4 regions of the Streptomyces anthophorae genome follow, and region 4 is predicted to be linked to each of the others. Evidence: riboswitches for the same ligand, from Rfam matches in the RefSeq annotation. Region 4 holds a riboswitch; each other region holds the start of a gene.
What was found. Region 4 has a riboswitch for cobalamin ahead of metE (5-methyltetrahydropteroyltriglutamate--homocysteine S-methyltransferase). Riboswitches for the same ligand answer to the same signal wherever they lie in the genome.
Positions count from the first base shown of each region.

Region 1 (7,216 bases), 2.1 Mb from region 4:
CGATGCCGTACATCGCGCTCCAACTGGTCGGCATCCAGGCCGTCCTGGACGTGATGGGCGTCGGCGGCGGCGAGAACACCAACTGGTTCATCAAGGACCTGCCGCTGCTGCTCGCCTTCGGCGTGCTGGCCGCGTACACGTACTCCTCCGGCCTGCGGGCGCCCGCCCTGATCGCGTTCGTCAAGGACGGACTGATCTACCTCGTGATCGCGGTCGCCATCATCTACATCCCGATCAAGCTGGGCGGCTTCGAGCACATCTTCTCGGCGGCGGGCGACAAGTTCGACGCCGCGAACGAGGCGGCGGGCAAACCCGTCGCGGGACTCGCGCCGGGCTCCTCGGGCACGTGGACGTACGCGACGCTCGCGCTCGGCTCCGCCCTGGCGCTGTTCATGTACCCGCACTCGATCACGGCGACGCTGTCCTCCAAGAGCCGCAACGTGATCCGCCGCAACACCACGATCCTGCCGCTGTACTCGCTGATGCTCGGCCTGCTCGCGCTGCTCGGCTTCATGGCCATCGCGGCCGGGATCAAGGTGCAGAACGGGCAGTTGGCGATCCCGCAGCTCTTCGAGGACATGTTCCCCGACTGGTTCACGGGCGTCGCGTTCGCCGCCATCGGCATCGGCGCGCTGGTCCCCGCGGCCATCATGTCCATCGCCGCGGCGAACCTGTTCACGCGCAACATCTACAAGGACTTCATCAAGCCGGACGCGACGGCCGCGCAGGAGACCAAGGTCTCCAAGCTGGTGTCGCTGCTCGTGAAGGTGGGCGCGCTGGCCTTCGTCCTGACCATGGACAAGACCGTCGCGATCAACTTCCAGCTGCTCGGCGGCATCTGGATCCTCCAGACGTTCCCGGCGCTGGTCGGCGGCCTGTTCACGCGCTGGTTCCACCGCTGGGCGCTGCTCGCCGGCTGGGCCGTCGGCATGGTGTACGGCACGCTCGCCGCGTACGGTGTCGCGTCGCCGACGCAGAAGCACTTCGGCGGCTCGTCGGCGGAGATCCCCGGCATCGGCCAGATCGGCTACATCGGCATGACGGCGTTCGTCCTCAACGTCGTCGTCACCGTCGTCCTGACCTTCGTCCTCAAGGCGTTCAACGCCCCCGACGGCGTCGACGAGACGGCCCCCGAGGACTACACGGCCGACGCGGGCGACAAGGGCGTCCAGGTCGACCTGCCGAAGGTCGGCGCGGGCTCCGGCCACTAGTCACCCGTACGGACACCTCTCGGGCCCCTCCCTGATGGAGGGGCCCGAGGCATTTTCGGGAAAGCATTGCGACCACCGCCGCACGTCACGTAACCATGACGACGTGATCAGAACTGTGCGCCCCGAAGAGTACGCCGCCCTCGGCGAGTTGATTGCCCGCGCCTATCTCGGCAGCGGGCTCCTCGCGGACGGCGAGAACGACTGGTACGCCGCCGAGCTGCGCGACGTCGAGAAGCGCGCGCAGCAGGCCGAGGTCCTCGTCGCCGAGGGCCCGGAGGGCCGGATTCTCGGCGCCGTCACGTACGTCCCCACGCACGACCACCCGTACGCGGAGGTCTCGCGCCCCGGCGAGGCCGAGTTCCGGATGCTCGCGGTGGCGGTCGAGGCGCGGGGCAAGGGCGTCGGGGAGGCTCTCGTGAAGGCCGTGATCGAGCGGGCGCGGGCGGCCGGGAAGAAGGCCGTGGTGCTGTGCACGCAGCCCGTGGCGACGGCCTCGCACCGGCTCTACGAACGCCTCGGCTTCACCCGGACCCCGGAGCGCGACTGGGACCCGATCCCGGAAGTGACGCTGCGGGCGTACGAGTTGAAGCTCTAGCCGGTCCACTCCCGAACCGGGCCGACACAACATATGGGGCTGACGCGAAAGCCCGGCACAACATGTATGCTCGCTCTCGCTGTCACCGCAGGGGAATCCGGTGCGAATCCGGAACTGTCCCGCAACGGTGTGCGTAGGCGTACAAAAGCGCCCGCGCGAGTCCGATGACCTGTCGACGGCACGCCCGAGCCGTCCGGCCCGGGCGTCGACGACGTCCGGGCCTCGCGGAAAGGGCCGGTGGACGAGGGCCCGCCTTCGCGCGCCCGCGCTGCCACCTCCTCCCCGCAGGCCCCGAGCCGAGCGAGGGAGAGCCTCCACGTGACCATCGCGCCCGCCGAACCGGTCTCAGCCACCCCCGAGGACGGTCCGGGTGCAGCCCTGCTGCGCACCCTGACCGAGCTGACCGCCGACCTCCCCGACGCCGACCCCGGCCGGATCGCGGCCGCCGCGCTGCGCGGCCGCTCGGCGCGGGCCGATGAGGCCGAGCTGCGCGATCTCGCCACCGAGGCCGCGGCCGGGCTGATCTCCGAGGACCCGGCCTACTCCCGGCTCGCCGCCCGGCTGCTCGCCCGTGCCGTCGCCGCCGAGGCCGCCTCGCAGGGCGTCACGTCCTTCACCGAATCGGTCGCGGTCGGCCACCGCGAGGGCCTGATCGCGGACCGCACGGCCGAGTTCGTACGGGTGCACGCGGCGCGCCTCGACGCGCTCATCGACCTCGCGGGCGACGACCGCTTCGGCTACTTCGGCCTGCGCACCCTGCACAGCCGGTACCTGCTGCGCCACCCCATCACCCGGCACGTCATCGAGACCCCGCAGCACTTCATGCTGCGCGTGGCGGCGGGTCTGGCGGAGGACGACTCCCTGCGCGCGCTTCAGGAGGTGGAGGCTCTCTACGGCCTGATGAGCCGCCTCGACTACCTGCCCTCCTCCCCCACACTCTTCAACTCCGGCACCCGGCACCCCCAGATGTCGAGCTGCTACCTGCTCGACTCCCCGCTGGACGAGCTCGACTCGATCTACGACCGGTACCACCAGGTCGCCCGCCTCTCGAAGCACGCGGGCGGCATCGGCCTCTCGTACTCCCGCATCCGCAGCCGCGGCTCGCTGATCCGCGGCACGAACGGGCACTCCAACGGCATCGTCCCGTTCCTGAAGACGCTGGACGCCTCGGTCGCCGCCGTGAACCAGGGCGGCCGCCGCAAGGGCGCCGCCGCGGTCTACCTGGAGACCTGGCACTCCGACATCGAGGAGTTCCTTGAGCTGCGCGACAACACCGGTGAGGACGCGCGCCGCACCCACAACCTGAACCTCGCGCACTGGATCCCGGACGAGTTCATGCGCCGGGTCAACGCGGACCAGCCGTGGTCGCTGTTCTCGCCGGCCGACGTGCCCGAGCTCGTCGACCTGTGGGGCGAGGAGTTCGACGCCGCGTACCGCAGGGCCGAGGCCGAGGGGAAGGCCCAGCGGACCATCCCGGCCCGCGATCTGTACGGCCGCATGATGCGCACCCTCGCGCAGACCGGCAACGGCTGGCTGACCTTCAAGGACGCCGCCAACCGCACCGCCAACCAGACGGCGGAGCCCGGCCACACGGTCCACTCCTCCAACCTCTGCACGGAGATCCTGGAGGTGACGGACGACGGGGAGACGGCCGTCTGCAACCTGGGGTCCGTGAACCTCGGCGCCCTCGTGGACGTCGAGGGCCGGGACATCGACTGGGAGCGCCTCGACGAGACGGTCCGCACGGCCGTCACGTTCCTCGACCGCGTCGTCGACATCAACTTCTACCCGACCGACCAGGCGGGCCGTTCCAACGCCCGCTGGCGCCCGGTGGGCCTGGGCGCGATGGGCCTCCAGGACGTCTTCTTCAAGCTGCGCCTGCCGTTCGACTCGGCCGAGGCGAAGGCCCTGTCCACGCGGATCCAGGAGCGCATCATGCTCGCCGCGTACGAGGCGTCCGCCGACCTCGCCGAGCGCAACGGGCCCCTCCCCGCCTGGGAGAAGACCCGCACGGCGCGCGGCGTGCTGCACCCCGACCACTACGACGTCCGGCTCACGTGGCCGGAGCGGTGGGCGGCGCTGCGCGAACGCATCGCGTCGGTCGGCATGCGCAACTCCCTCCTCCTGGCCATCGCCCCCACCGCCACGATCGCCTCCATCGCCGGCGTCTACGAGTGCATCGAGCCGCAGGTCTCCAACCTGTTCAAGCGCGAGACGCTGTCCGGCGAGTTCCTCCAGATCAACGGGTACCTGATCGACGAGCTGAAGAAGCTCGGCGTGTGGGACGCGCAGACCCGCGAGGCGCTGCGCGAGTCCAACGGCTCGGTGCAGGGCTTCACCTGGATCCCCGACGAGGTCCGTGCCCTGTACCGCACGGCGTGGGAGATCCCGCAGCGCGGCCTCATCGACATGGCGGCGGCCCGCACCCCGTTCCTCGACCAGGCCCAGTCCCTGAACCTCTTCATGGAGACGCCGACCATCGGCAAGCTCTCCTCGATGTACGCGTACGCCTGGAAGTCGGGCCTGAAGACGACGTACTACCTGCGCTCGCGTCCGGCGACGCGCATCGCGCGGGCGGCGGGCAACAGCACCGTCCCCGTACAGGCGGCCGACCCCGAGGCCGTCGCCTGCTCCCTGGAAAACCCCGAGTCCTGCGAGGCCTGCCAGTAATGACCACCCCTGCCGAGAAGAACCTGCTCGACCCGGGCTTCGAACTGACCCTGCGTCCCATGCGCTACCCGGACTTCTACGAGCGCTACCGCGACGCCATCAAGAACACGTGGACGGTGGAGGAGGTCGACCTCCACTCGGACGTCGCCGACCTCGCGAAGCTGTCGCCGGGCGAGCAGCACATGATCGGCCGCCTGGTCGCGTTCTTCGCGACGGGCGACTCGATCGTCGCGAACAACCTGGTCCTCACCCTCTACAAGCACATCAACTCCCCCGAGGCGCGCCTGTACCTCTCGCGCCAGCTCTTCGAGGAGGCCGTGCACGTCCAGTTCTACTTGACGCTGCTCGACACCTACCTCCCCGACCCGGAGGACCGGACGGCGGCGTTCGCGGCGGTGGAGAACATCCCCTCCATCCGCGAGAAGGCGGAGTTCTGCTTCAAGTGGATGGACTCGGTCGAGGAGATGGACCGTCTGGAGACGCAGGCGGACCGCCGCCGCTTCCTCCTCAATCTCATCTGCTTCGCGGCGTGCATCGAGGGCCTGTTCTTCTACGGGGCGTTCGCCTACGTCTACTGGTTCCGCAGCCGCGGCCTCCTGCACGGCCTGGCCACCGGCACCAACTGGGTGTTCCGCGACGAGACGATGCACATGAGCTTCGCCTTCGACGTCGTGGACACCGTCCGCAAGGAGGAGCCGGAGCTCTTCGACGACGCGCTCCAGCAGCAGGTCACCGACATGCTGCGGGAAGCGGTCGAGGCGGAGCTCCAGTTCGGGCGCGACCTGTGCGGCGAGGGCCTGCCGGGCATGAACACCGACTCGATGCGGCAGTACCTGGAGTGCGTCGCCGACCAGCGCCTCCAGCGCCTCGGCTTCGCGCCGATCTACGGCTCGGAGAACCCGTTCTCCTTCATGGAGCTCCAGGGCGTCCAGGAGCTGACCAACTTCTTCGAGCGTCGCCCCTCGGCGTACCAGGTGGCGGTCGAGGGCTCGGTCGGCTTCGACGAGGACTTCTAGGCCGCCTCGGTGAACTCCGCGCGGCTCGACGGGCGTTCGGCGGCCCGGCGCGCCTCGCGGAGCTGCCGGTCGATGCGGCGGTCGTGGGCCATGCCGTACAGGGACGGGGCGGCCAGGAGGAGGAAGACGAAGAGGACGGCGAGGTAGTTCAGTGCTGTGTTCATGTCCTCTACTGTCCGCCGGTTCGACGGCACGCGGCAGTGGCAGGACTGACACTGACCCTCGAATTACTGCCAGCCCTGCGGCACACTGGCAGGCATGCTGAAAAACGTGGCCGTCGTGCTGCTCGACGGCGTGCATCCCTTCGAACTCGGCGTCGTGTGCGAGGTGTTCGGCCTCGACCGGAGCGAGGCCGGGCTTCCCGTGTACGACTTCGCGGCCGTCTCCGCCGCGGGGCCCACGCTCGGCACCCATGTGCCGGGCATGACCGTCTCCACCCCGTACGGCCTCGACCGCCTGGACGAGGCCGACCTCATCGCGGTGCCGGCCGCCGCCGAGCCGCACGACGGATACCCGCCCGAACTTCTCGACGCCTTGCGCCGTGCCGTGGACCGGGGCGCGCGCGTCCTCAGCGTGTGCTCGGGCGTGTTCGTGCTCGGCGCGGCCGGCCTGCTCGACGGGCGCCGCTGCGCGGTCCACTGGCGCTACGAGCGCGAGCTCGCCGTCCGCTTCCCGCGCACCCGCGTCGACCCGGACGTGCTCTACGTCGACGAGGGGCAGGTCATCACCTCCGCCGGCACGGCCGCGGGCATCGACGCCTGCCTGCACATCGTGCGGACCGAACACGGCGCCGAGGTCGCGAACACGATCGCCCGCCGCATGGTCGTACCGCCGCACCGGGACGGCGGGCAGGCCCAGTTCGTGGAGCGCCCGCTGCCCGCGACCCGCTGCGACACCGTGGGCGAGGTGCTGTCGTGGATGGAGCGGCACCTGGACGAGCCGGCCACCGTGGAGGAGCTCGCGGCGCGGGCCCACATGTCCCCGCGCACCTTCGCCCGGCGCTTCCAGCAGGAGACGGGCACGACGCCGTACCGCTGGCTGCTGCGCCAACGGGTGCTGTTCGCGCAGGAGTTGCTGGAGCGCACGGACGAGACGGTGGACGCGATCGCCGCGCGCGCCGGGTTCGGCAACGCGGCGGCGATGCGCCACCAGTTCATGAAGGCGCTGGGCACGACGCCCAACGCCTTCAGAAGGACCTTCCGGGTGCGGATCGCCTCCTAGCCCCCGGATGCCGGAGGTCAGCCGCGGGCCCGCACCCGCAGGTTCCCGTTCCTGGGCCCTATGGTGATCCCCAGCTTGGCCACCGAATCCGTCTCGGGGACCGTCTCGAACCGCCACTGGGACACCAAGGTGCCCAGGATCAGGCAGAGTTCGACCATGCTGAAGTGATCGCCCGGGCACTTGCGGTTGCCGGTGCCGAACGGCTGGTGGGCCACGTGCGCGGCCTCCGTGGCGCGCTCCGGCAGCCAGCGGTCGGGGTCAAAGACGTCCACGTCGTCGAACGAGCGCGGGTCGTGCTGCATCGCGTACGGGCTGTAGACGATGTCCGTTCCCGCCGGAATGCTGTACCCGCCGAGCGTCGTATCGACCGCCGAAACGCGCGTGAATATCCACACGCTGGGACGAATACGCATCGACTCGGTCACGAGATTCCGCATATATGCGAGTTTCCCGAGATCACCGAAAGTCACCTGCCTGACGCCGCCGGTAGTCGATTCAACTTC
Region 1 is NZ_JBLWQQ010000001.1:3,372,321-3,379,536, forward strand. Features, by position in the region: gene mctP (monocarboxylate uptake permease MctP) at 1-1,211, shown strand, start outside; gene ACNYS0_RS14970 (GNAT family N-acetyltransferase) at 1,315-1,806, shown strand; cobalamin riboswitch at 1,867-1,997, shown strand; gene ACNYS0_RS14975 (ribonucleoside-diphosphate reductase subunit alpha) at 2,125-4,476, shown strand; gene ACNYS0_RS14980 (ribonucleotide-diphosphate reductase subunit beta) at 4,476-5,492, shown strand; gene ACNYS0_RS14985 (hypothetical protein) at 5,489-5,656, opposite strand; gene ACNYS0_RS14990 (helix-turn-helix domain-containing protein) at 5,751-6,713, shown strand; gene ACNYS0_RS14995 (cytochrome P450) at 6,731-7,216, opposite strand, start outside.
Region 1: another riboswitch for cobalamin. It lies ahead of ACNYS0_RS14975 (ribonucleoside-diphosphate reductase subunit alpha); the one in region 4 lies ahead of metE (5-methyltetrahydropteroyltriglutamate--homocysteine S-methyltransferase).

Region 2 (7,216 bases), 7.7 Mb from region 4:
CGTGGTCACCCTGATCGTCCAGGACGCGATCTCCGCCAAGGACACCCGAAGGGCCTTCAGGCAGGCCGGGTTGGACAAGCTGGTGCACCGGCCGGACGCCGACCCGGCGAAGCCGTGGCCGACGCTCGGCGAGATGATCGACAGCGGACGGCGTCTGGTGGTCTTCGCCGAGAAGGCGGACGACGCGGGCTCCTGGTACCGCAACTTCTACCGGTACGGCATGGAGACGCCGTTCGCCTTCCGCTCCCCCGACCAAATGAGCTGCGTCCCGCACCGCGGCGGCGACGACAAGCGGCTGTTCCTGCTCAACCACTTCATCACCAACAACGGCGGCAGCCGCATCGACGCGGGCGAGGTCAACGCCCGCCGGTACGTACTCGACCGGGCGCGCCGCTGCGAACGCGAGCGCGGCAGGCCGGTCAACTTCGTCGCGGTCGACTACTCGACGATCGGCGACGCGCAGGGAGCGGTGGACGCGCTCAATGCGGGCCGGTGAGGCGCTGCGCCGAGGAGTTGTCCAGTCGGGACGCTTGGAGCCCGTGTTCATGCCGGCAGGCGCCGTTCCGTCTACTGCCGGGCAACGCCCGCGCCGTCGGCGCTCCCCTGCGAGTGGGTGCCCCCAACGGGTGACAAGCCCGGCGTGTCCACGGGGCCGAACGCCGCGGTCGTGCACGGGACGTTGCAGTCTGCCCGGAAAGCAACGATTACGAACGGATGATCCGACTATCGTAAGGAACCGCATGGTGCCCAATATCGTCCGGGACCGCCGCCGCACCGGGATCCTCGGAGCGGTCGCCCTGACCATCGGCCTGGCCGCCGTTCCAGTCTCCCAGGCCCTGGCCGCTCCAGGCGACAACGGCGACATCAAGGTCCACAGCGCGGACACCCCGGTGGGCGACGAACGGGACGAGCCCCAGGTGTGCGAGTTCTACCTGGACGCCTTCGACTTCGATGGAGTGAAGGCCGTCTACTGGCAGATCGATGAGATTCCGCCCACTGGGAACGACACGGTCAGCCAAGGCGTACTGCGCGTCAACGACGACGGTTCGGCGCACACCGCCACGATGTCGCTGCCGGACGGTCACTACGGGGTGACTTGGCGGTGGGCCACCGAGAGCGGGCAGGCCAAGTCCAAGAACTTCAAGGTGGACTGCGGCGACAATCCTTCGCCGTCGCCGACTCCCGACCCGACGAAGACTCCGACCCCCGACCCCACGCAGTCCCCGACTCCCGACCCCACGAAGTCCCCAGCTCCCGACCCCACGAACACTCCTGACACGCCAGATGGCTCCGACACACCGGGCCGCGGCGATCAGGGAAGCCATCCTGTCGGCGGGGTCGACGCGGGTGGAGGCGGCCTGAGCCGCCCCGGATCCGCAGGCTGACCGAGGCCGCCCGGTGAAGCGATCCACCCCGAGTCCGGGTGGTGCCGGGTCCCGCAACACGCAGGACCCGGCACCAGCCGAACCAGGTTCAACGTCCGCCACACAGAGGCTGGTGCGGCCCACCGCACTGCTCCTCGCCCTGCTCATCATTACGGTGACGGGCTGGTCGCAGATGACGGGCTCGCAGAGCGAGCCCCCCGGCGAGCGGGGCGCGGCCTCACATGCACAGTCCCGGAGTGGGAGTACCGCCGCGCAGGGGAACTCCCGTTCCGGCACCACGCGGACTGTCCCGACCCGCATTGTCATCCCTTCCATCGGAGTCGACGCCCCCCTGGTGGCCATCGGCCTCGATCATCTGCGACGCCTGGAACCACCCCCACTCGACCGCCCCGACATCGCGGGCTGGTACAGCGGTGCGCCCGTCCCGGGGCAGAACGGAACATCGGTGGCCGTCGGCCACCTCGACACCCGCAAGGGTCCTGCCGTCTTCGCGCGCCTGAGCCGGCTTCGCCCCGGAGCCCGGATCGATGTCGCCCGCAGCGACGGAAACGTCGCACGCTTCGAGGTCGACAAGGTTCGCAGCTACGCCAAGAGGTCCTTCCCCACCCGAGAGGTTTACGACTCCACCGGACGCCCCGAGCTGCGCACCATTACCTGCGCCGGCGCGTATGGGGCCGACACCGGATACCGCGACAATCTGGTGGTGTACTCCCATCTCGTCGGACAGCTCTCCCACCCATCGGCGCGCTCCCGCCCGGGCCCGCCCCCTCCTTGAACCGACAGTCAAGTCCGTGAGCGAGTGATGCCCGGGACGGGACGCGTGATAGCTTCGCTGAGCCAGTCTTACCTTTGTGTGTTTTTCTACGCACACGGGTCAGGGAATCCGGTGCGAACCCGGAACTGACGCGCAGCGGTGAGGGTGACGGGCGGAGCCACTGCCACTGGGCCGGCACATCGGCCTGGGAAGGCGCTTCGCGCGGACGACCCCGAGTCCGAAGACCTGCTGGCGGCCTCCAGCGCCGCGTGGCGTGGGGGCGGACCGTAGGCCGGCTCCGCGTATGAGCCCTGGACGCGAAGGAACCTCCGTGCTGTTCGCACGTCAACTCCGCCGATGCGCCCCGCTGTTGGCGCTCACCCTGCTGCTGGCCGGGTGCGGCACGACCGCCGCCACCCGGGACGATGCCGCGAGCGGCGACGGTGTCACGCTCGACAACTGCGGCGAGAAGGTGCGGGTCGAGCACGCCCCGCGCCGCGCCGTCGCCCTCGACCAGGGCTCCGCCGAGATCATGCTCTCGCTCGGCCTGGAGGACCGGATGGTCGGCACCGGCACCTGGACCGACCCGGTACTGAAGAACCTGGCGAAGGCCAACGCGAAGGTGCCGCGCCTGGCCGACCGCTACCCGTCGTTCGAGAAGGTCCTCGGCACCGAGCCGGACTTCGCCGCGGCCTCGTTCACGTACACCCTCGGCAAGGGCGGCGTGGCGCCGCGCGCGGAGTTCGAGAAGCTCGGCGTACCCACGTACCTCTCCCCCAGCGACTGCGCGGGCAAGGACAACGGCGGCGACGGGGACGGGGTGCGGACCAAGGCCCTGGGGCTCGACGTCGTGTACGGCGAGATCCGCGACCTGGCGCGCGTCTTCCACGTGCAGAAGCGCGGCGAGAAGCTGATCGACACGCTCAAGTCCCGCGTCCGCACGGCCACTTCGGGTGTCGACGCGCACGGCGTCGACGTCCTGTACTGGTTCGCCAACTCCGACTCGCCCTACATGGCGGGCTGTTGCGGCGCGCCCGGCGTCGTCACCAAGGAGCTCGGGGCGCGCAATGTCTTCGACGACACGCGTGCGGAGTGGCCGCAGGTCAACTGGGAGACGGTCGCGGACCGCGATCCCGACGTCCTCGTCATCGGCGACCTGACGCGCCGCTCGCAGTCGGCGGAGTCGGCCGCGCAGAAGATCAAGTTCCTGGAGTCGAATCCCGTCACCCAGCACATGACCGCCGTGAAGAAGAAGCGGTACGTGCGCCTGAGCGGGCAGGCCATGAACCCGACGATCCGGACGGTCGACGGCGTGGAGCGCGTGGCCGCGGGGCTGCGCCGCTTCGGGCTCGCCCGGTGACGGCCCGGCCGGTCACAGCTCGCACGGTCGCGGCTCCCCCGGCGACGGCGGCGCATCCGCCGGCCTCGCCCCGGATCACCCTGCGCGCCACGCTCGTCTGGGCGGCCGCCGTGGCCGCGCTGTGCGCCTCCGTCGCCTTCGCGATCACCATCGGCCCCGCGCAGATCCAGGTCGGGGACGTGTGGGCGGCGGTCGGCGACCGGATCGGCCTCGGGACCTCGGACCTCTCTCCGATCCGGGACGGCATCGTATGGAACCTGCGCCTGCCGCGGACGCTGCTCGCGGCGGTGTGCGGCGCCGGGCTCGCGGTGTGCGGCACGGTGCTCCAGGCGCTGCTGCGCAACCCGCTGGCCGATCCGTTCGTGCTCGGTGTCTCCTCGGGCGCTTCGACCGGGGCCGTGCTCGTCGTCGTCCTCGGCCTCGGCGGGGGCGCCGTCTCGGTGTCCGGCGGCGCGTTCGCCGGCGCCGTCTGTTCGTTCGCCCTGGTGCTGGTGCTCAGTCACACGCTGGGCGGCAGCACGGACCGGGTGGTGCTGTGCGGGGTCGCGGCGATGCAGCTGTTCTCGGCGCTGACCTCGTTCGTCGTGCTGACATCCGCCGACGCGGAGACGACGCGCGGGGTGCTGTTCTGGCTGCTCGGCTCGCTCAGCGGGGTCGGCTGGACCGAGGTGTGGCTGTGCCTGGCCGTGCTCGCCGTGGCGCTCGTGGTGTGTCTGGCGTACGGGCGCACGCTCGACGCGTTCGCCTTCGGCGCGGAGGCGGCGGCCGCGCTCGGCGTCCGGGTGGGCCGTACCCGGATCGTGCTGCTGTGCGTGACGGCGCTGCTCACGGCGGCGCTGGTGAGCGCGGCGGGGGCGATCGGCTTCGTCGGCCTGGTGCTTCCGCACGCGGCGCGCGCCCTGGTGGGTCCGGGGCACACCCGGCTGCTGCCGGTGACGGCGCTCGCGGGTGCGGTGTTCCTGGTGTGGGTGGACACGGTGGCGCGGACGGTGCTCGAACCGCAGGAGGTTCCGGTGGGTGTGGTGACATCGCTGATCGGTGTGCCGGCGTTCGTGCTGGTGCTCTACCGCCAGCGGGGTGTGCGATGACGGCGGGGCTGCGCGCGGAGCGTGTGTCGTGGTCGCCGGGCGGCGCGCTGGTGCTCGACGGGGTGTCCGTGACGCCGGAGCCCGGCACCGTCACCGGCGTCCTCGGCCCCAACGGCTCGGGCAAGTCCACGCTGCTGCGCATGCTCGCCGGGGTGCTGGCGCCGACCGCCGGCCTGGTCACGCTCGACGGCGACCCGCTCGCCTCGGTGGGCCGCAGGCAGGCCGCGCGGCGCATCGCCATGGTTCAGCAACAGGCCGACGCGCAGGTCGAGTTGACCGTCGCCGACGTCGTACGCCTGGGCCGGGTCCCGCACCGCCGCGCCTGGCAGCCCGCGTCGGCGGCCGACGAGGCGGCCGTGCGCGAGGCCCTGGAGCGCAGCGGTCTCGCCGACCGGGCACACCGGCTGTGGCACACCCTGTCCGGCGGCGAACGCCAGCGCGTCCAGATCGCGCGGGCGCTGGCGCAGGAGCCGCGCGAGCTGCTCCTGGACGAGCCGACGAACCACCTGGACATCCAGCACCAGCTCGAGCTGCTCGACCTGATCGGCACGCTGGGCATCACGTCCGTCGTCGCCCTGCACGACCTGAACCTCGCCGCCACGTACTGCGCGCGGGTCGTCGTGCTGCGCGAGGGCCGGGTGGTGGCGGCCGGCGAGCCGGGCGAGGTCCTGACCGAGGAGCTGATCGCCGAGGTGTACGGGGTGCGCGCCGAGGTCACCCGCCCCGGCGCCCGCCCGCACATCCGCTATCTGGGCACGACGGCGGGGCCCTAGGTCACTCGAAGCGCTCGACGTCCCCGGCCCCGCGCCGCACGATCTCGGCCTCGCCGCCGGAGAAGTCGATGACCGTGGTGGGCACCGTGCCGCAGTCGCCGGAGTCCACGACGGCGTCGACCTGGTGGTCGAGCTGCTCCTTGATCTCCCAGCCCTGCGTCAGCGGCTCCTCCTCGCCGGGCAGCAGCAGCGTGCTGGAGAGCAGCGGCTCGCCGAGCTCGGCGAGCAGGGCCTGCGTCACCACGTGGTCGGGGATGCGCACACCCACCGTCTTCTTCTTCGGGTGCTGAAGCTGGCGCGGCACCTCGCGGGTCGCGGGCAGGATGAAGGTGTAACTGCCGGGCGTGGCCGCCTTGATGGCGCGGAACACGTCGTTGTCGATCTGGACGAACTTGCCCAGCTGGGCGAAGTCCTGGCAGACCAGCGTGAAGTGGTGCCGGTCGTCGAGCTGCCGGATCGAGCGGATCCGGTCGACCCCCGCCCGGTTGCCGAGCCGGCAGCCGAGCGCGTAGCAGGAGTCCGTGGGGTAGGCGACGAGCGCGCTGTCGCGGATGCCGTCGGCGATCGCGGAGATCAGGCGCGCTTGCGGGTTTGCTGGGTGCACGTCGTAGTACCTGGCCATTCGGCGAGCGTACGGGATCGGACGCGCCACGCCGGGGTACACGGAGGGCGAATCGGGCGCACACGCGCGACAATCCCGACACCGGCCCACCCTGCCCTGGCCACGGCGCGTCCTCGGACCCATACTGGTCGCGCCCCGATCACTCACAGAACGACTCCATGGCGAAGAAGAACTCAACCCCGACACCCGTCCCCGACACCGTGTGGCTCGGACGCGGACGCCACCTCGGGCCCGAGCCCGAGCGCGACGTCCGGCGCAACCTGATCGCCCTCAAGGCGGCGGGTGTGCTCGACGACTTCCTCGACCTCGACCCCGAGGACGCGGCGCGCTCCACGGTGCTGCATCCGCGCGAGCCGGAGGCCGGTCCAGGACCCGGCGCCCGCCGGGTGTTCGAGGCACGGTGGCGCGTCGCCGACAACGTCACCGTGCGCGGCCAGCTCACGACGTACGACCCGGACTCCCGCGCCAAGGGCTCCGAGGGCGTCACCTGGGTCCTCGCCGCGGAGGCGGAGCGGCCCTGGGAGCTGTCCTGGCCGTCGCCCGCTCCGATGTTCTGGCCGGACAGCGAGCGGGTGCCGTGGGACCACGACACGGTGGCGGGGCTGCGCCTGCGGGCGCCGAACCACCTCCCCAAGGACGACGACGCGCTGCGCCGTCTCCTCAAGGACTGCTCGCGCTCCAGCTGGTACCTGCACGTCGTCGTCCACGAGGCGATGACACCGGACGCCCAGGGGCAGCGGTCCCTGACGCGGTTCCTGCCGCCGAGCCTCCAGCACCGCGTGATCGAGCACCGGGCGACGCCCGACCAGGCGCAGATCGTGGACTTCGGGCTGCGCAAGGACTTCAAGGCGGGGATGCCGCGCGGCGGCGCCGTCGTGCTGCCGACCACGCCGCCGCACCCGGACTACGCGGCGGACCGTTTCACCGTGCGCAGCGTCTTCCTCGACGGCAGCGAGCCGACGGAACTGCTCGACCGGATCCGGGAGTTCACCGCGTTCCCGCGGCCGCTGACCGACGAGGCGGAGGCCGCCCTCACGCGGCTGCGCGACGGCTGGCATCTGCTCACGCCCGACGAGGAGCTGACGCACGCGCAGGACATGGTCACGAAGTACGCCGAGGCGCTCGACGCCATGACCCGCTCCCGGGACAGCTACCGTGAGGCGGCCGAAGCGGCACGGGCCGCGCTCGCCGAGGCGCCGCGCGCGGAGAGCCCGTCGCACGCGCCGGCGGACCC
Region 2 is NZ_JBLWQQ010000001.1:8,968,329-8,975,544, reverse strand. Features, by position in the region: gene ACNYS0_RS41070 (phosphoinositide-specific phospholipase C-related protein) at 1-496, shown strand, start outside; gene ACNYS0_RS41065 (hypothetical protein) at 741-1,385, shown strand; gene ACNYS0_RS41060 (class F sortase) at 1,498-2,160, shown strand; cobalamin riboswitch at 2,237-2,389, shown strand; gene ACNYS0_RS41055 (ABC transporter substrate-binding protein) at 2,444-3,499, shown strand; gene ACNYS0_RS41050 (FecCD family ABC transporter permease) at 3,574-4,587, shown strand; gene ACNYS0_RS41045 (ABC transporter ATP-binding protein) at 4,584-5,360, shown strand; gene ACNYS0_RS41040 (L-threonylcarbamoyladenylate synthase) at 5,362-5,982, opposite strand; gene ACNYS0_RS41035 (hypothetical protein) at 6,141-7,216, shown strand, end outside.
Region 2: another riboswitch for cobalamin. It lies ahead of ACNYS0_RS41055 (ABC transporter substrate-binding protein); the one in region 4 lies ahead of metE (5-methyltetrahydropteroyltriglutamate--homocysteine S-methyltransferase).

Region 3 (7,216 bases), 7.5 Mb from region 4:
GACGGGCTTGCGGCCGAACCTGTCGGCGAAGTAGCCGCCGACGGCGCCACCGAGCGGGCGCATGACGAAGCCGACCGCGAGCGTGGCGAAAGAGAGCAGCGTGCCGACGAAGCGGTCGCTTTCGGGGAAGAAGACGGCGCCGAAGTAGAGGGCGGACGCGGTGCCGTAGGCGATGAAGTCGTAGTTCTCGACGCTGGTGCCGAAGGCGGCGGCGACGGCGGTTTTGACGCGGTCCTTGGAGCCGAGCACGCTCGGCTGTCCGGCGGGGGTGCGGGTGGACATGGGGATCTCCTGCGGGTTCGGGGCACGTGCGGGTACGCCGAGGGGACGCGCGGCGCGGTGTGTGCGCGGGCGCGGGGAGGGAGGGGCGTCGGTGCGAGCGGAGAAGGAGAGGGTGTTGCAGCGGGGTGGGTGTGTCAGGCGGTCGTGGTCGTCAGGTCGTCGAGGGCATTGAGCTTCGCGACGCGGCGGCGGGTGTCCGCGTCGTCGTCGAAGGTGGCGTCCAGGAACTCGCGGACGATGTCGGGCACGAGCGCGTGCGGGACGAGCCAGGCACCCATGGCGATGGCGTTGGCGTCGTCGTGCTCGACGGACTGGTGGGCGGAGTACGGCTCGTGGGCGAGGCCGCAGCGGATGCCGGGGAGCTTGTTGGCCGCCATGACGGCGCCCTGCCCGGTGCCGCACACGAGCACGGCGCGTTCGGCGGCACCGGAGAGCACGGGCTCGCAGGTGTCACGGGTGATGTCGGGGAAGTCGACGGGTTCGCTGCCGTGCGTGCCGCAGTCCACGACCTCGTGGCCGAGCGCCTCGATGGCCTGCCGGACGGTGTCCTTGAGTGCGAAACCGGCGTGGTCCGCGCCGAGGGCGACCCTCATGTGTTGTCCTGCCTTTCGGGATTCCTTGTGCACAACTGCCGTACGGGCGCTCACCGTTGGGGCTTGGGCGACCGGTCGACGAAGGTCGTGGGGACGCGCTGACCGGTGGCCGCGCGCCCGGCGATGAGGTCCACGACCCCGCGCACGCCGAGCCGGCCGATCTCGGCGGCGTCCTGACGGACCGCGCTGACGGGCGGCGAGGCGAACTCGAACCAGTCGAGGTCGTCGACGGACACCACCTCGATGCGGGCCGCCTGTTCGGTGCCGAGCCGCTCGCGCAGCGCACGTACGGCGCCGAGCGTGGTCGGGCCGTTCGCGCCGAAGACGGCGGTGAACGGGACGCCGCGGTCGAGGATCCGGTGCATCGCCTTGGCGGCCCCTTCGGCGAGGAAGTCGCCGGCGTCCAGGAGTGCGTCGTCGGTGCTGATGCCGTGCCGCTCGCGGCCCGCGAGGTAGGCGGCGCGTCGTTCGGCGCCGGTGGAGATGGTGTCGGGGCCGCCGACGAAGGCGACGTCGCGATGCCCGCGCCGCCGCAGCCAGTCGAGCACCTGCCCGACGCCCTGGGCGTTGTCCGTCCCGTACATCGGCGCGTCGATGCCGTCGATGGTGCGGTTGAGGAAGACGAGCGGGAGGCCGGAGGCGAAGGTGGCTGCGAGCTGCGGCGAGACGGTGCTCTGCGGCGCGAACAGCAGTCCGTCGATGCGCTGCGAGGCGAAGGTCTGGAGGTAGGCGTCGGCCTGGTCGGCGTCCTCGTTGGCGTTGGCCAGCAGCACGGTGTAGCCGTGCCGGCGGGCCTCCTGCTCGGCGGCGTGCGCCAGTTCGGAGAAGAACGGGTTGCGGATGTCCGAGACGAGCAGCCCCAGCACGTCGGTCCGTGCACGGCGCAGCGCGCGGGCGGGCCCGTTGGCGACGTAGCCCAACTCGGCGGCGGCCGCGAGCACCCGCCGCCGCGAGTCGGCCGAGGTCTGGCTGCTCCCGCTGAGCACGCGCGACGCCGTCCCGAGCGCGACTCCGGCGCGCGCGGCGACGTCCTTGATGGTGGCCATCCGTGGCTCCACTTCCTCGTGGATTTCATGGAAACGTTTCCATGAAGTGGATGACTTCAAGATTGCATACGGGCCGGTCCGCGGGCAAGGGTTCGACGGAGGCGCCGCTCGCGGGCGGGGCCGTCGGGGTGCCACGGTTCGCGCCACTCGCGCGACGTGTGCCTTTACCGTGCCCGCACCCGGAGAGCATCCTGATCTTTCGTGCCGCCGCGCGCGGCCGTCCGCGCCGCCTACGAAGGGTCGATTCCAGTGGAGGGGCAACTCCGACAGGTCGAGGCCGTGCTGTTCGACACCTTCGGCACGGTCGTCGACTGGCGGACCGGGGTCGCGGCCGCCGTCGACGACTTCGCCGCACGTCACGGGCTGGCGCTCGACGGGACGGCGTTCGCCATGCGCTGGCGGGAGCTCTACCAGCCGGCGATGGAACCCGTACGCACCGGCGAACGGGACTTCACCCCGCTCGACGTCCTCCACGCGGAGAACCTGCGGATCGTGCTCGCCGAGCACGGAGTTGACCCCGCCGCCTTCGACGAGGTCGGGCTGAGGTGGCTCAACGAGGCGTGGCACCGGCTGCCCGCCTGGCCGGATTCGGCACCTGGCCTGGCGCAACTCGCCCGCGGCGTCACGGTCGGAGCACTGTCCAACGGCAACCTCGCGCTCCTGACCCGCCTGGCCAAACACGCGGGCCTCCCCTGGGACGTGATCGTCGCCTCCGACGTCACCCGCGCGTACAAACCGCAGCGAGAGGCCTACGAGCGGGCGGCCTCGTTCCTCGGGCTCCGTCCGGAACAGGTCATGCTCGCCGCGGCACACAACGAAGACCTGCGGGCCGCTCGGGACGCGGGCCTTCGGACCGCGTTCATCGCGCGGCCCACCGAGTACGGGCCCGCGCAGGCGAAGGACCTGGCACCCGACGGGGACTGGGACCTGGTGGCGGGAGATCTGGTCCAGTTGGCGACGCTCATGGGTGACCGGCCCTGGACCGCGGACCGGCACCTCGCGCCGCCTGCGGGGTGAACTTCGGTTCCACGGCAACCGCACGGAGCCAGCTCGTAGGATGCCGGGGTGCCAAGACCGATACCGACCGGGCGTCGCGCCTGGATTGCCACATGGGCGGGGGTGTGCGCGGCCGGGCTCGCCGCCACCTGCGCGTTGAACACCTCCTCGAAGCCCGACCCGCAGCCCGAGGAGCCGGTCAGTGCCCGGTGCGCCGAGCTGATCGCCTCCGTCGAGAAGCAGTTGGCCAAGGACGAAGGGGACGGGAAGCGGGACGGAGTGGTGGCCTTCTCGCACATGTGGAGCGCCGATGAGGACGATTGCCACGATGCGCTCAGCGATCACTTCGGCGGTGACTGGTGACGCGCGCCGTGTGGCTTGTCGGCTTCGCCGTGCTGGTCGCTGTCGCTGCCGGGTTGACCATCACCATGGCCGCGACATCGGAACCGGAGCCGCACCCCACGCCCTCCCGCGTGTACTCCTCCTGTCTCGCGGCCGACACCCGGCCACTGGCCGAGGGCGAGAACCCGTGCGCGGGGAGCTGAACAACTCCCCTTCCTCTCCTACGTGTTGGTACCCGCCTCGTACCGCTTGCCCGCCGCGATCACGGTCTCGACCGACCGCAGCGCGCCCAGATCCGCGAGCGGGTCGCCGTCCACCACCAGGACGTCCGCGCTGTAGCCGGGGGTGAGTTGGCCGGTGGTCTCGTCGAGGCCCAGCGCGAGAGCGGCCTCCGTCGTCGCCATCCCGAGGACGCGGTCGTTGGGCAGGCCCAGGTGCTCGTAGAACGTGAGGGCGGCGGGCAGGCCGTCGAACCCGGCGCGCTGGACGCCCGCGTCGGTGCCCGCGATCAGCCGGGCCCCGGCCTCCGCCATCCGTCGGATCACGTCGAACATGGCCTCGGCGCGTTCTGCGCCGAAGAACTTCGGCAGCATCCGCCAGTTCGGGCTGACCGTGGGGCAGACGTAGATGTTCTGCTGGACGATCTGATCGAGCACGTCCTCGCGGACCTCGAATCCGTCGGCCGTCATCCACGTGCAGTGCTCGATGGTGTCGACGCCCGCCGCGACCGCGGCGGTGATGCCGTCCGCGCCGTGCGCGTGCGCGGCGACCGGCAGTCCCGCGCGGTGCGCCTCGTCGACGAGCGCCGCCAGCTCCTCCTCGGAGAACTGGGACTCCCAGCTCGCGGCCCCACCCTTGGTGAGCCCGCCACCGGTCGCCATCACCTTGATGACCCGGGCGCCGGACTCGGCGTTGCCCCGCACCAGCCGACGGACCTCGTCGGGGCCGCAGGCCTCGCCGCCGAGGAACCAGCAGTGACCGCCGGGCGGAGTGACGGGTGTCGTCGCGGAGGCCACCCGCGGTCCGGCAGCCGAACCCTGTGCGATGTGCTGCGCGAGTCGCACCGCGAGGCCGTTGCGGTCGCCGAGGTCGCGGGCCGTCGTGACGCCGACGGCCAATAGCTGCCGTGCCCGGACCGCCATCTCGGTGAACAGCGCCTCGTCGTCCTGTTCCTGGAGCGTGGACACGGGGTCCGATCCCGCGTCGAAGCAGAGGTGCACGTGGGCGTCGATCAGGCCCGGGAGGACCGTCCCGGCCGGGAAGTCGAGCCGCGGCTCGTCGGGCCGCGCCCGGCGCTCGACCTCTTCGCGCGGGCCGACGGCGGCGAGAACGCCCTCGCGTACGAGGACCGCCCCGTCGGCGACGACGTGACGATCAGGTCCGGCCAGGACACGCGCGGCGGTGATCAACATGAATCGCGGCTCTCTCTCGCATGCGAAGAACGACGGCTGTCGCCATGCAGGACATCAGAAAGAGCGGGCAGTTCCTGGTTGTACGCGCCAATTCGGCCCCCTCCCCCACCGTGTCGTCGTCATCCCGCCAGACAGCAGTCTCCGCACTTGCCGCCGTTCGGGGCCCGGTAGAAGAGACAGCAGCTGCGGCGGCGGAACGTCGGCCCCGGGCCGGTGATCCGGCCCGTTCCCCGCAGCCTGCCCGTCTCCAGCAACTCGCCTGTCAGACCCGTGAGTTCGGGACGCAGGTCCGGCCGGATCCGCAGCAGTTGCGCCGCCGATCCGACGAGCGCCGAGGCGGAGTTGCCCGCCAGCAGGCGCGGCGCCACCTTGATGGTGAGGCCGCTCTCGACCTGCTCCAGCACCTGGTCGACCTCCGCGTACACCGCGTCGGCGAGTGCCGGGGGCTCCGGTGCGCGGTGTCCCTCGGGTCCGGGCAGGCGGAGGGCCGAGCCCTCCCCCGACCACTCCACCGTGCTCATGGTCGGCACGATCCCGTGGACGAGCGCGCAGGCGAGGACCGGTGACCACAGGCGTGCCGCGAGGCCCAAGTGGGCGATGGAGGCGCCGATACGGGGTTCGGCGGCGGTGTCGTAGTGGTCGTTGACGGCCTGGGCGCGTTCGGCGAGGCCGGCGAGCACGAGCGGTGTGCCGGCCGGTTGTCTCGCCGGCGTCGTGTCGAGGGCGAAGAAGCCGCCGAGCCGTGCTGCCACGTCGTCCAGCGCCCCGGCGACCTGTTCCGACGGCACCGCGGTCATGAGATCGAGGCCCGGCGCGGCGGCTTGATCACGTAGAACTCCAGGATCTCCGGGCACGGTGCCACTCCCGGTCCGCCGGCCCGCACCCACTCCGCGATGTCCTCGGTGGCGTCACGGTCGTTGACCAGGCCGAGCCACACCGGCCGCGCTCCGGCCGCACGCCCGGCGGCGGAGGGCTGTACGACGATGACGTTGGCCTGTTCGCAGACGTCGAGGCACTCGGAGATCCGCAGCGGGGCGATCTCCCGCAACCGCGCCGTCTGTGCCGCGTGGTCGCCGCTGACCTTGACGGTGCCGCAGCAGCAGTCGCGGCACACGACCAGGCGGCACGGAACCGCCCGGCCCGCCGCGGGTGCCGGCACTTCGGCGCGTCGTCGTCGGGGCATGGAGCATCCTCCCTCTGGCCGGGGAGTTCCGCCCCGGATCGCTTCGAGGGGGCGACGACGTGAGTCTCCTGGCTCTCGGGTCCGTGCTCGTCCCGGCCTTCCCGCCCTCGCGGGGCAGTGGCCTCCCGGGATCCGCTCGCCGATCACAGTGGCGGTACCGCACCGGATTCGCACCGGTTTCCTCGGGCCGCCGTCGCCCGTGTTCCCGGCCATCATGCCATCCGGCCCCGCCCCTGATGTCGGCAACTCCGGCACCAGGGGCGGGGCACCCACCGGTCTACATCAGGCGACGGGCGCGTCCGTGCGCCTGCCCCGCCTGTACGCGATCTCGCCGAGCACGATGTCGCAGAGCATGAACGCCGCGAGCGGCAGGCCGAGCAGCGGCACGAAGTAGCCCAGCACGGCGATCACCACCATCGCCGGCACCACGACGTACGGCGGCACCTGCTGCCAGGCCCCGCGCGGAACCGGCCGCCCGAAGGCGGAACCGCGCCCGCGCTGCCACCACATCCGGTACCCCCACACGATGAGGAGCACCACCGCCAGGGCGAGAGCGGCGAGGGCGATCTGGTTCACGAGCCCGAACAGGTTGCCGGTGTGCAGGTCGATGCCCCAGCGGGACAGCTTGGCGAGCACCGGATAATCGGCGAACCGCACCACGTCCGTGACCTGACCGCTCGCCGGGTCGACCGCGACGGCGTCCTGCTTCTCCGGCCAACTCCGCTGGATCTGCTGCACGGTGTACGCCGAGGAGGTGTCGGCGGGCGGGACGATCTCCACCGGGTTCGAGAGGCCTTCGGCGCGGGCCGCCTCCAGCACCGCGTTCAGGCCGACGCCGCCGTCACCTGCCGGGGCACCCGATCCGCCCATGCCGTGCCCTGCGTGTTCACCACCGGAGGCCGGGGCCGCGGACGCGGAGACCGTCGGTGTGGTCTGGCCGAGCGCGGCACGCAGATCGGTGATGCTCGCGCCCGCGTACGTCGACCAGGTCAGGCCCGTCGCCGACAGGAAGAAGAGTCCGAGCGCCGCCCAGACACCCACCGACCCGTGCAGCGACAGGGTGCGCCTGCGGCCGGTCGTCCCGCGGATTGCCCGACGGGAGCGGCGCCGACCGAACCAGAGGACGAGGCCGCCGCCCGCGATCACCCACATCCAGCTGGCCGCGAACTCGCTGTAGAGACGGCCCACTTGGCCGAGGTGCAGGTCGCGGTGGAGCTCGTCGATCCAGGTGCGCAGGGGCAGCGCGCCGGTCGACCCGTACTGTTCCAGGGCGCCGCGGACCTCTCCGTTGTACGGGTCCACGAACACCGCGAGCGTGTGGTCGGCGTCGACGCCCGCGACGCCGGAGAGCATGACGCGTGT
Region 3 is NZ_JBLWQQ010000001.1:8,829,972-8,837,187, reverse strand. Features, by position in the region: gene ACNYS0_RS40335 (MFS transporter) at 1-282, opposite strand, end outside; gene ACNYS0_RS40330 (RpiB/LacA/LacB family sugar-phosphate isomerase) at 417-875, opposite strand; gene ACNYS0_RS40325 (LacI family DNA-binding transcriptional regulator) at 926-1,921, opposite strand; gene ACNYS0_RS40320 (haloacid dehalogenase type II) at 2,123-2,938, shown strand; gene ACNYS0_RS40315 (hypothetical protein) at 2,987-3,280, shown strand; gene ACNYS0_RS40310 (hypothetical protein) at 3,277-3,462, shown strand; gene ACNYS0_RS40305 (amidohydrolase family protein) at 3,481-4,671, opposite strand; gene ACNYS0_RS40300 ((2Fe-2S)-binding protein) at 4,791-5,468, opposite strand; gene ACNYS0_RS40295 ((2Fe-2S) ferredoxin domain-containing protein) at 5,465-5,854, opposite strand; cobalamin riboswitch at 5,916-6,038, opposite strand; gene ACNYS0_RS40290 (PepSY-associated TM helix domain-containing protein) at 6,137-7,216, opposite strand, start outside.
Region 3: another riboswitch for cobalamin. It lies ahead of ACNYS0_RS40295 ((2Fe-2S) ferredoxin domain-containing protein); the one in region 4 lies ahead of metE (5-methyltetrahydropteroyltriglutamate--homocysteine S-methyltransferase).

Region 4 (7,216 bases):
CACCGCGGCCGGATCCGCGGCATCGTGGCGCTGGCGCACGTCCCAGCCGCCGGCCACGTTGCCCTCGGCGCGGGCGCCGCGCACGAAGGGGGCGAAGCCCGGCAGCCCGGCCGGGGGAGCCGTGTCGCGGGCGGTGTACAGCGGGCGGGCGCGCAGCCCGTCCTCGAGCGTGGTGGACAGAGCACCTTCCGCTTCGGCTGCCGAGACTTCCTTGCCCGACTTGCGCAGGACACCCGAGACCAGGTGTTGCCATTGCTCGTGTGTCGCGTCAGGGAACTCGGCCGCCAAGGAGAGCCCGTCGTCTGGCAGGACCGTCATGCTCGGATGCTAGGCCAGAGTTAACGCTCGTTGGCAGCTCGCGCCCGTGTGACCTTGTTCTCCTTGCTGTACCGGCCTGTTTCGCCTAGGAGGCGGGGTCCCGGTGGATCAGGCCGGGCCGAGCTCCCCGCGCACGGTCCTTGCCGCGGCCACCAGGTTCTCCAGGGCGGCGCGTGTCTCCGGCCAGCCGCGGGTCTTCAGACCGCAGTCCGGGTTGACCCACAGCCGCTCGGCCGGGATGGCCTCAAGTCCCGTACGCAGCAGGGCGGCGGCCTCCTCCCGGCTCGGGATCCGGGGGGAGTGGATGTCGTAGACACCAGGGCCCGCCTCGCGCGGGTAGCCGTGCCCGGCCAGCTCGCGGGCGATCTGCATGTGCGAGCGGGCGGCCTCCAGGCTGATGACATCGGCGTCGAGGTCGTCGATGGCCTGGACGATGTCACCGAACTCGGCGTAGCACATGTGCGTGTGGATCTGGGTGTCCGGACGTACGCCCGCCGTCGACAGGCGGAACGCCTCGGTCGCCCACCGCAGGTACGCGGCGTGGTCCGCGGCGCGCAACGGCAGGGTCTCGCGCAGTGCCGGCTCGTCGACCTGGATGATCGAAGTGCCGTTCGCCTCCAGGTCGTTGACCTCGTCGCGCAGGGCGAGCGCGACCTGGCGCGCCGTGTCGCCGAGCGGCTGGTCGTCGCGGACGAAGGACCAGGCGAGCATGGTGACCGGGCCGGTCAGCATGCCCTTGACCGGGCGGGCGGACAGCGACTGCGCGTACGACGTCCAGCGCACCGTCATCGGCGTGGGACGGGAGATGTCCCCGGCGAGCACCGGCGGGCGCACGTAGCGGGTGCCGTAGGACTGGACCCAGCCGTGCTGCGTGGCGAGGTATCCGGTGAGCTGCTCGGCGAAGTACTGCACCATGTCGTTGCGTTCGGGCTCGCCGTGCACGAGCACGTCGATGCCGGTCTTCTCCTGGAAGGCGACGACGTCCCGGATCTCGCTCCTGATCCGCTCCTCGTAGCCCTCGGTGTCGATGCGCCCGGCCCTCAAGTCGGCGCGGGCCGTGCGCAGTTCGGCCGTCTGTGGGAACGAGCCGATCGTGGTCGTCGGCAGCAGCGGCAGGCCCAGGTGGGCGCGCTGGGCGGCGGACCGCTCGGCGTAGGACTGGTTGCGCCGGGTGTCCGCGTCGGTGACGGCGGCGGTGCGGGCCCGCACGGCAGGGTCGCGGGTGATGGGGGAGGCGGCGCGCGAGGAGAGGGCGGCGCGGTTCACCGAGAGCTCGGCGGTGATCGCGTCCGTGCCGCGGCTCAGACTCTTGGCCAGGGTGGCGATCTCGGCGGTCTTCTGGCGGGCGAAGGAGAGCCAGCGCCGGATCTGCGGGTCGATGTCGCGCTCCAGGGCGGCGTCCAGCGGGACGTGCAGCAGGGAGCAGGAGGCGGCCACGTCGACGCGGTCGGCGAGGCCGAGGAGGGTGCCGAGTGCGGCGAGGGACTTCTCCAGGTCGTTGACCCAGACGTTGCGGCCATTGACGACACCGGCGACGAGACGCTTGCCGGGCAGGCCGCCGACCGACGCGAGCGCGTCGACGTTGGCGGCCGCCGCCTCGGTGAAGTCGAGGGCGAGGCCGTCGACCGGCGCCTTCGCGAGGACCGGCAGGGCGTCCCCGAGCCGGTCGAAGTAGGACGCGACGAGCAGCTTGGGCCGGTCGCCTGCCGTGCCGAGAGCGCGATAGGCCCGCTCGGCGGCTTCGAGGTCGGCCGCGGTGCGGTCCTGGACCAGGGCGGGCTCGTCCAGCTGCACCCACTCGGCGCCGGCCGCCCGCAGGTCCGCGAGCACCTCCGCGTACACCGGCAGCAGCCGCTCAAGGAGCGTCAGCGGGTCGAAGCCGGCGGGGACGCCCGGTGCGGGCTTCGACAGCAGCAGGTACGTGACCGGGCCCACCAGGACCGGGCGGGCGGCGAGCCCCTCGTCGCGGGCCTCCTTGAACTCGGCGACCTGCTTGGCGGAGTCGGCGGCGAACACCGTGTCGGGGCCCAACTCCGGCACCAGGTAGTGGTAGTTGGTGTCGAACCACTTGGTCATCTCCAGCGGCGCCACGTCCTGGGTGCCGCGGGCCATCGCGAAGTACCCGTCCAGGGCGTCGGCCGCGACGGCCGCACGGTGGCGCTCGGGGATCGCGCCCACCATGACCGTGGTGTCCAGGACGTGGTCGTAGTACGAGAAGTCACCGGTGGGGACCTCGTCGATGCCGGCCGCGACGAGTTCCCGGCGGTTGGTGCGGCGCAGTTCGCAGGCGGTGGCACGCAGCGCGTCGGCGGTGACGCGGCCCTTCCAGTACCCCTCGACGGCCTTCTTGAGCTCCCGGCCGAGGCCCTGGCGCGGGTAGCCGTACACGGTGGCCCGTGCTGTCGCGGCTGCGGTCTTGGTGGTCACGGAGTTCTCCTTCGAGAGACGTATCCCATGGATCCCGAGGACCGGAACGCGTGAAGGAGCGACAGAACCGGCGGTGCGACCTCGCGCGGGCGAGGCGCGGTGGTCCGCCGGATGTGTGCGCCGACCCGCCCTCGAGGTCACCGGGATGTCCGCGCACGCGTCGTACGAGCACGGGCAGATGGCAGGTCTTCGGACTCGCGGGCACGTCCTTCGAACGAACGAGGACACCTACTGGCCGTCGCTTCCCAGGTCCCGTCTGTCGGACCCAGTGCGTGTGACGGCGGTCGTTCCCACTCACCGCTGCGGGGCAGTCCCGGATTCCCACCGGGTTCCCTCTTGCGACGCATCCCGCCTGGCTGACGGGGCGAACCAGCTGCACCGCCCACCCTACGGGCCGGTGCCGGAGGGTGGCCAGGAGACACGGAACCCGGTCGGTGACATGGAACACGGCGTTGCACAATGCAGGGATGGATCACACGGTCATGAAGGTCGTCGCGGCGGCCGTCGTCGAGAACGGACGGCTGCTCGTCGTCAGCAAACAGGCGGCACCGGACGTCTACTTCGTTCCCGGCGGCAAGCCCGAGCCGGGCGAGGAACCGGAGGAGACACTGGTACGGGAGCTGCGCGAGGAACTCGGTGTCGAGCCGGGCCGGCTCGAACCGCTCGCCGTGGTGGAGGAGCGGGCTGCCCTGGAGGGCGTTCCGATGCACCTGACGGTCTTCGCCACGACACTGATCGGCGATCCGGTACCCGCGGCCGAGCTGTCCGCCCTGCGCTGGACCGACGGACGGGATCCGGACCTCAGGCTCGCCCCCGCCGTCGAACACCATCTGCTGCCGCTGCTGCGGGAGTTGGGAAGGATGGAACCGGCCGTCCCGGGCCATGCATGACACGTCGTACGTAGTTCGCCGCCGCGGCCGGTTCAGCTGAGCGGGGTGGAGCGGCGCGGCGGTGGGATCCTCGGGAGCAGCTCCCACAAGGGGCGCGAGCCGGCCGCCCAGGTCGCCAGCGTCGAGCGGTCCGCCAGGTGCATGTGCAGCCGGCGGGCCAGCGGCGCGCAGCGCGTGGAGAAGCGTCCGTTCGTGACGACCAGGACCACGTCCGCGCCGTACAGCTGACGGGCCGTCCCGTTGACCCGTTGCAGATCCGGCGTGCCCACCGCGGAGCCCCGCTCCCCGTTCCGGCGGTGCTTGCACTGGATCACCCACGTGCGGCCCAGCGGGTCGGTGGCGAGGACGTCCGCGCCGTTGTCCCCGGCGCCACCGATCTGTTGCGCGTCCGCGCAGCCGTCCCTGCGCATCAGGTCCCGTACCGCGTACTCGAAGTCGCGGTGGTGCAGCGCGTCCAACTGGGGCAGCCCGTAACGCAGTCCCTGTCGACGGGTCCGCTCCCACAGGGCCCGCTGTCGACGCCGGTACAGCAGGCCCGCGCCCGCGAGCACGGCCACCACGGTGAGCACGACCAGCAGCCACCAGTGCACGAGCAGCCAGTTGACGGCCGCGACGAAGAGCGTCACCGACACGGCCGCACCCGCGAGCAACGCCGTGAGCCGCGCCTGTTGCCGCTGCTGCCGCTTGGTGGGACGCCGCCTCCGCCTCGGCCGCCGGGCCGGCGGGCGCCGCGTCACCGCTCATCCTTGCGTGCGTACGCACTGAACCATGGCATCGCGGCCTCCCCCTGAAGCAGCTCCCCGCCGAACTGCCCATGCTCGCAGCCACCACCGACAAACACTCAGGAAACCCGGCGTGCGGTGATCACGTAAGCGGGGATCAGGCCAGACCGGGTCCTCCCGGGGACGGCCGGGCGGCTTGTCACCCGGCGATGGCACTGAGTGCCTCGCGGTACCCGGTAACATCACCGCCTCTGCAACAGCGTACGGAAAAGTGCTACATGGGGGACAAGATGGTCGTTACCGGGCCCGTATCGGGACGGGAATCCGGTGGGGCGGTCGCCACGGGGGTGACGGGGCTCGCCCTCCTGCTGCGGAGCTGGCGGGTCCGGGCCGGGCAGCGGCGCGGCCTCGGCGGCCCGTTGTCCCAGGTGGAGGTGGCCACCGAGATCGGCATGAGCGAGCGCTGGTACCGGGACCTGGAGCGCGGCACCATCCCGCGCCTGGACGCAGGCGTGCTGTCCCGGCTGGCGGACACCCTCAGCCTCGACGCGGACGAACGCGCGGCGCTGCACTTCCACGCCTTCGGCGGCACCCCGTACGCGAACCGCTCGCACGCCCCGGCGGACCTGACCGCTCTCCAGCAGCTGGTCGACCAGCAGATGCCGCGCCCCACCTACGTGACCGACGCCCGCTGGGACGTCGTCGGATACAACGGCGCCATGGCCGAGTGGTTCCCGTGGGTGCTCGACAGGCCCGCCAACCTCATCCGGTGGGGGCTGACCACGCAGGAGGCCCGCGAGCAGCTGGTCGACTGGCAGCAGCACGCGTACATGTATCTGGCCATGCTCCGCTACTCCATGGCCGAGCGCCCGGACGAGCCGGGGCTCGCGGAGCTGCTCCACGAGGTCCTCCAGGACCCCGTCTGCGGGCGGATGTGGACCGAGCGCACCTGCATCGTCGGCAACCGGGACGGCCACCGCTTCCGGCTGCGCCTTCCGCACATCGCGCCCGCGGAGTTCGAGGTGGAGGCGCAGGTGCTGCTGCCCGCCCGCCACCCGGGACTGCGCTTCGTCGCCCTCGCCGACGTCGCGCCGACCCGGGCCGACGAGAACTGATTACACGTCGCCAAAAGCTCGAAATCAATAGCCGTCGACCGGCAAAGATTTGCCGGTCGGCCCAGATTCGCACCGGCAGATCTTTGCCGGTCGGCAGGCATTGACGGGCGAAGTTGCCTGCCGGTTTTCTTGAGAGGCCGGGGCGGTTCGAGCCATCCGGTTTCAAGAGAATCCGGAGAGCAGTAGTGCGGGCGTTCGCAGAATTCGAGAAGTCATTCCTGGGGCACGGTGTCTGGGACATCGCCCCGCCCCAGGGGCCCGTCGGCAACGCGGCCGAGGAAGCCGATGAAGCCGAGAAGGCGACACGCGCGGTGCGCCCCGCTCTCTCCGGCCACCCCGTCGGCGTGGTCGGTTCGGGCACCATGGGCGGCGGCATCGTCGAGCTCTGTGCCCTGCGCGGTCTGGACGTCCGGCTCGCCGTGTCCCGGGAGTCCTCGCTGGCCTCCGCGCCCCGGCGGCTCGCGAAGTCCCTCGACCGCGCGGTCGCCAAGGGCCGGCTCTCCGGGGCGGAGCGCGACGCCGCGCTGTCCCGGGTCCGCGTCACCACCGACCTGGCGGACCTGGCCGACTGCCGGCTCGTGATCGAGGCCGTTCCGGAGGACGAGGCCCTCAAGCTCGACCTGTTCACCACGCTCGACAAGGTCGTGGAGCCGGACGCGATCCTGGCCTCGACGACCTCGGCGATCACCATCACCCGGCTGGCCCGGGCCACGGCGCACCCCGGCCGCGTGATCGGGATGCACTTCTTCAACCCCGTCGTGTCGATGCCGCTCGTCGAGCTGATCCCGACGCTGCTCACCGCCCCGGGCGTCATCGAGAGCGCGGAGGGCTTCGTCGCCCGGACGCTGGAGAAGGACCCGATCACCGCCGGGGACCGCAGCGGCTTCGTGGTCAACGCGCTGCTCGTCCCGTACCTGCTCGCGGCCGTCCGGATGGTCGAGTCCGGCTTCGCGTCGGCCGAGCACGTCGACCGCGGAATGGAAGGCGGCTGCGCGCACCCCATGGGGCCCCTGCGGCTGTGCGACCTCATCGGCCTCGATGTCGTCGCGGCCACCGCCACCGCCCTGTACGAGGAATTCAAGGAGCCCCTTTACGCTCCGCCGTCACTCCTCTCGCGCATGGTGGAATCCGGCCTCCTCGGCAGGAAATCCGGCCGCGGCTTCTACGCGTACGCGTGACTTCGTGACGTCCCGGGACGCCACTCAATTCATTCCAAGGATTTCAGGAGACTGCGCATGCACGCGTATATGAACATGAAGAAATCGGCGAAGATAAGCCACGACTTCTGGGAGACCACCACCCAGGCCGGCATGTTCGACATCGTCGCGGCCGGCCTCGGCGACGGACACCACCGCTCGCTCGCCGACGGCCACGAGTTCGTCAACATGTCCTCGTACTCCTACCTCGGCCTCGACACCCACCCCAAGCTCGTCCAGGGTGCGATCGACGCCGTACGGGCCGAAGGCGCCCTCAACACCTCGACGTCGCGCATGCGCATCCGTTTCGGCGCGCTGCGGGACGCCGAGGACGCGATGTCGGAACTGTTCGACGTGGAGGCCGTGACCGTGGCCTCCTGCGCCGCGGCGGCCTGGGCGAGCCTGCCCCTGCTCGCCTCCGGCCTCCTCACCGGCGGCGAGCCGCCGCTGATGGTCTTCGACAAGAACGCGCACTTCTGCCTCAACGCCATGAAGCCGAACGTCGCGGACGAGGCCCCGCTCACCACGATCCGGCACAACGACATCGA
Region 4 is NZ_JBLWQQ010000001.1:1,287,097-1,294,312, reverse strand. Features, by position in the region: gene ACNYS0_RS05720 (methylmalonyl-CoA mutase family protein) at 1-318, opposite strand, end outside; gene metE (5-methyltetrahydropteroyltriglutamate--homocysteine S-methyltransferase) at 427-2,745, opposite strand; cobalamin riboswitch at 2,909-3,134, opposite strand; gene ACNYS0_RS05710 (NUDIX domain-containing protein) at 3,213-3,635, shown strand; gene ACNYS0_RS05705 (restriction endonuclease) at 3,668-4,372, opposite strand; gene ACNYS0_RS05700 (helix-turn-helix transcriptional regulator) at 4,636-5,472, shown strand; gene ACNYS0_RS05695 (3-hydroxybutyryl-CoA dehydrogenase) at 5,835-6,650, shown strand; gene ACNYS0_RS05690 (8-amino-7-oxononanoate synthase family protein) at 6,708-7,216, shown strand, end outside.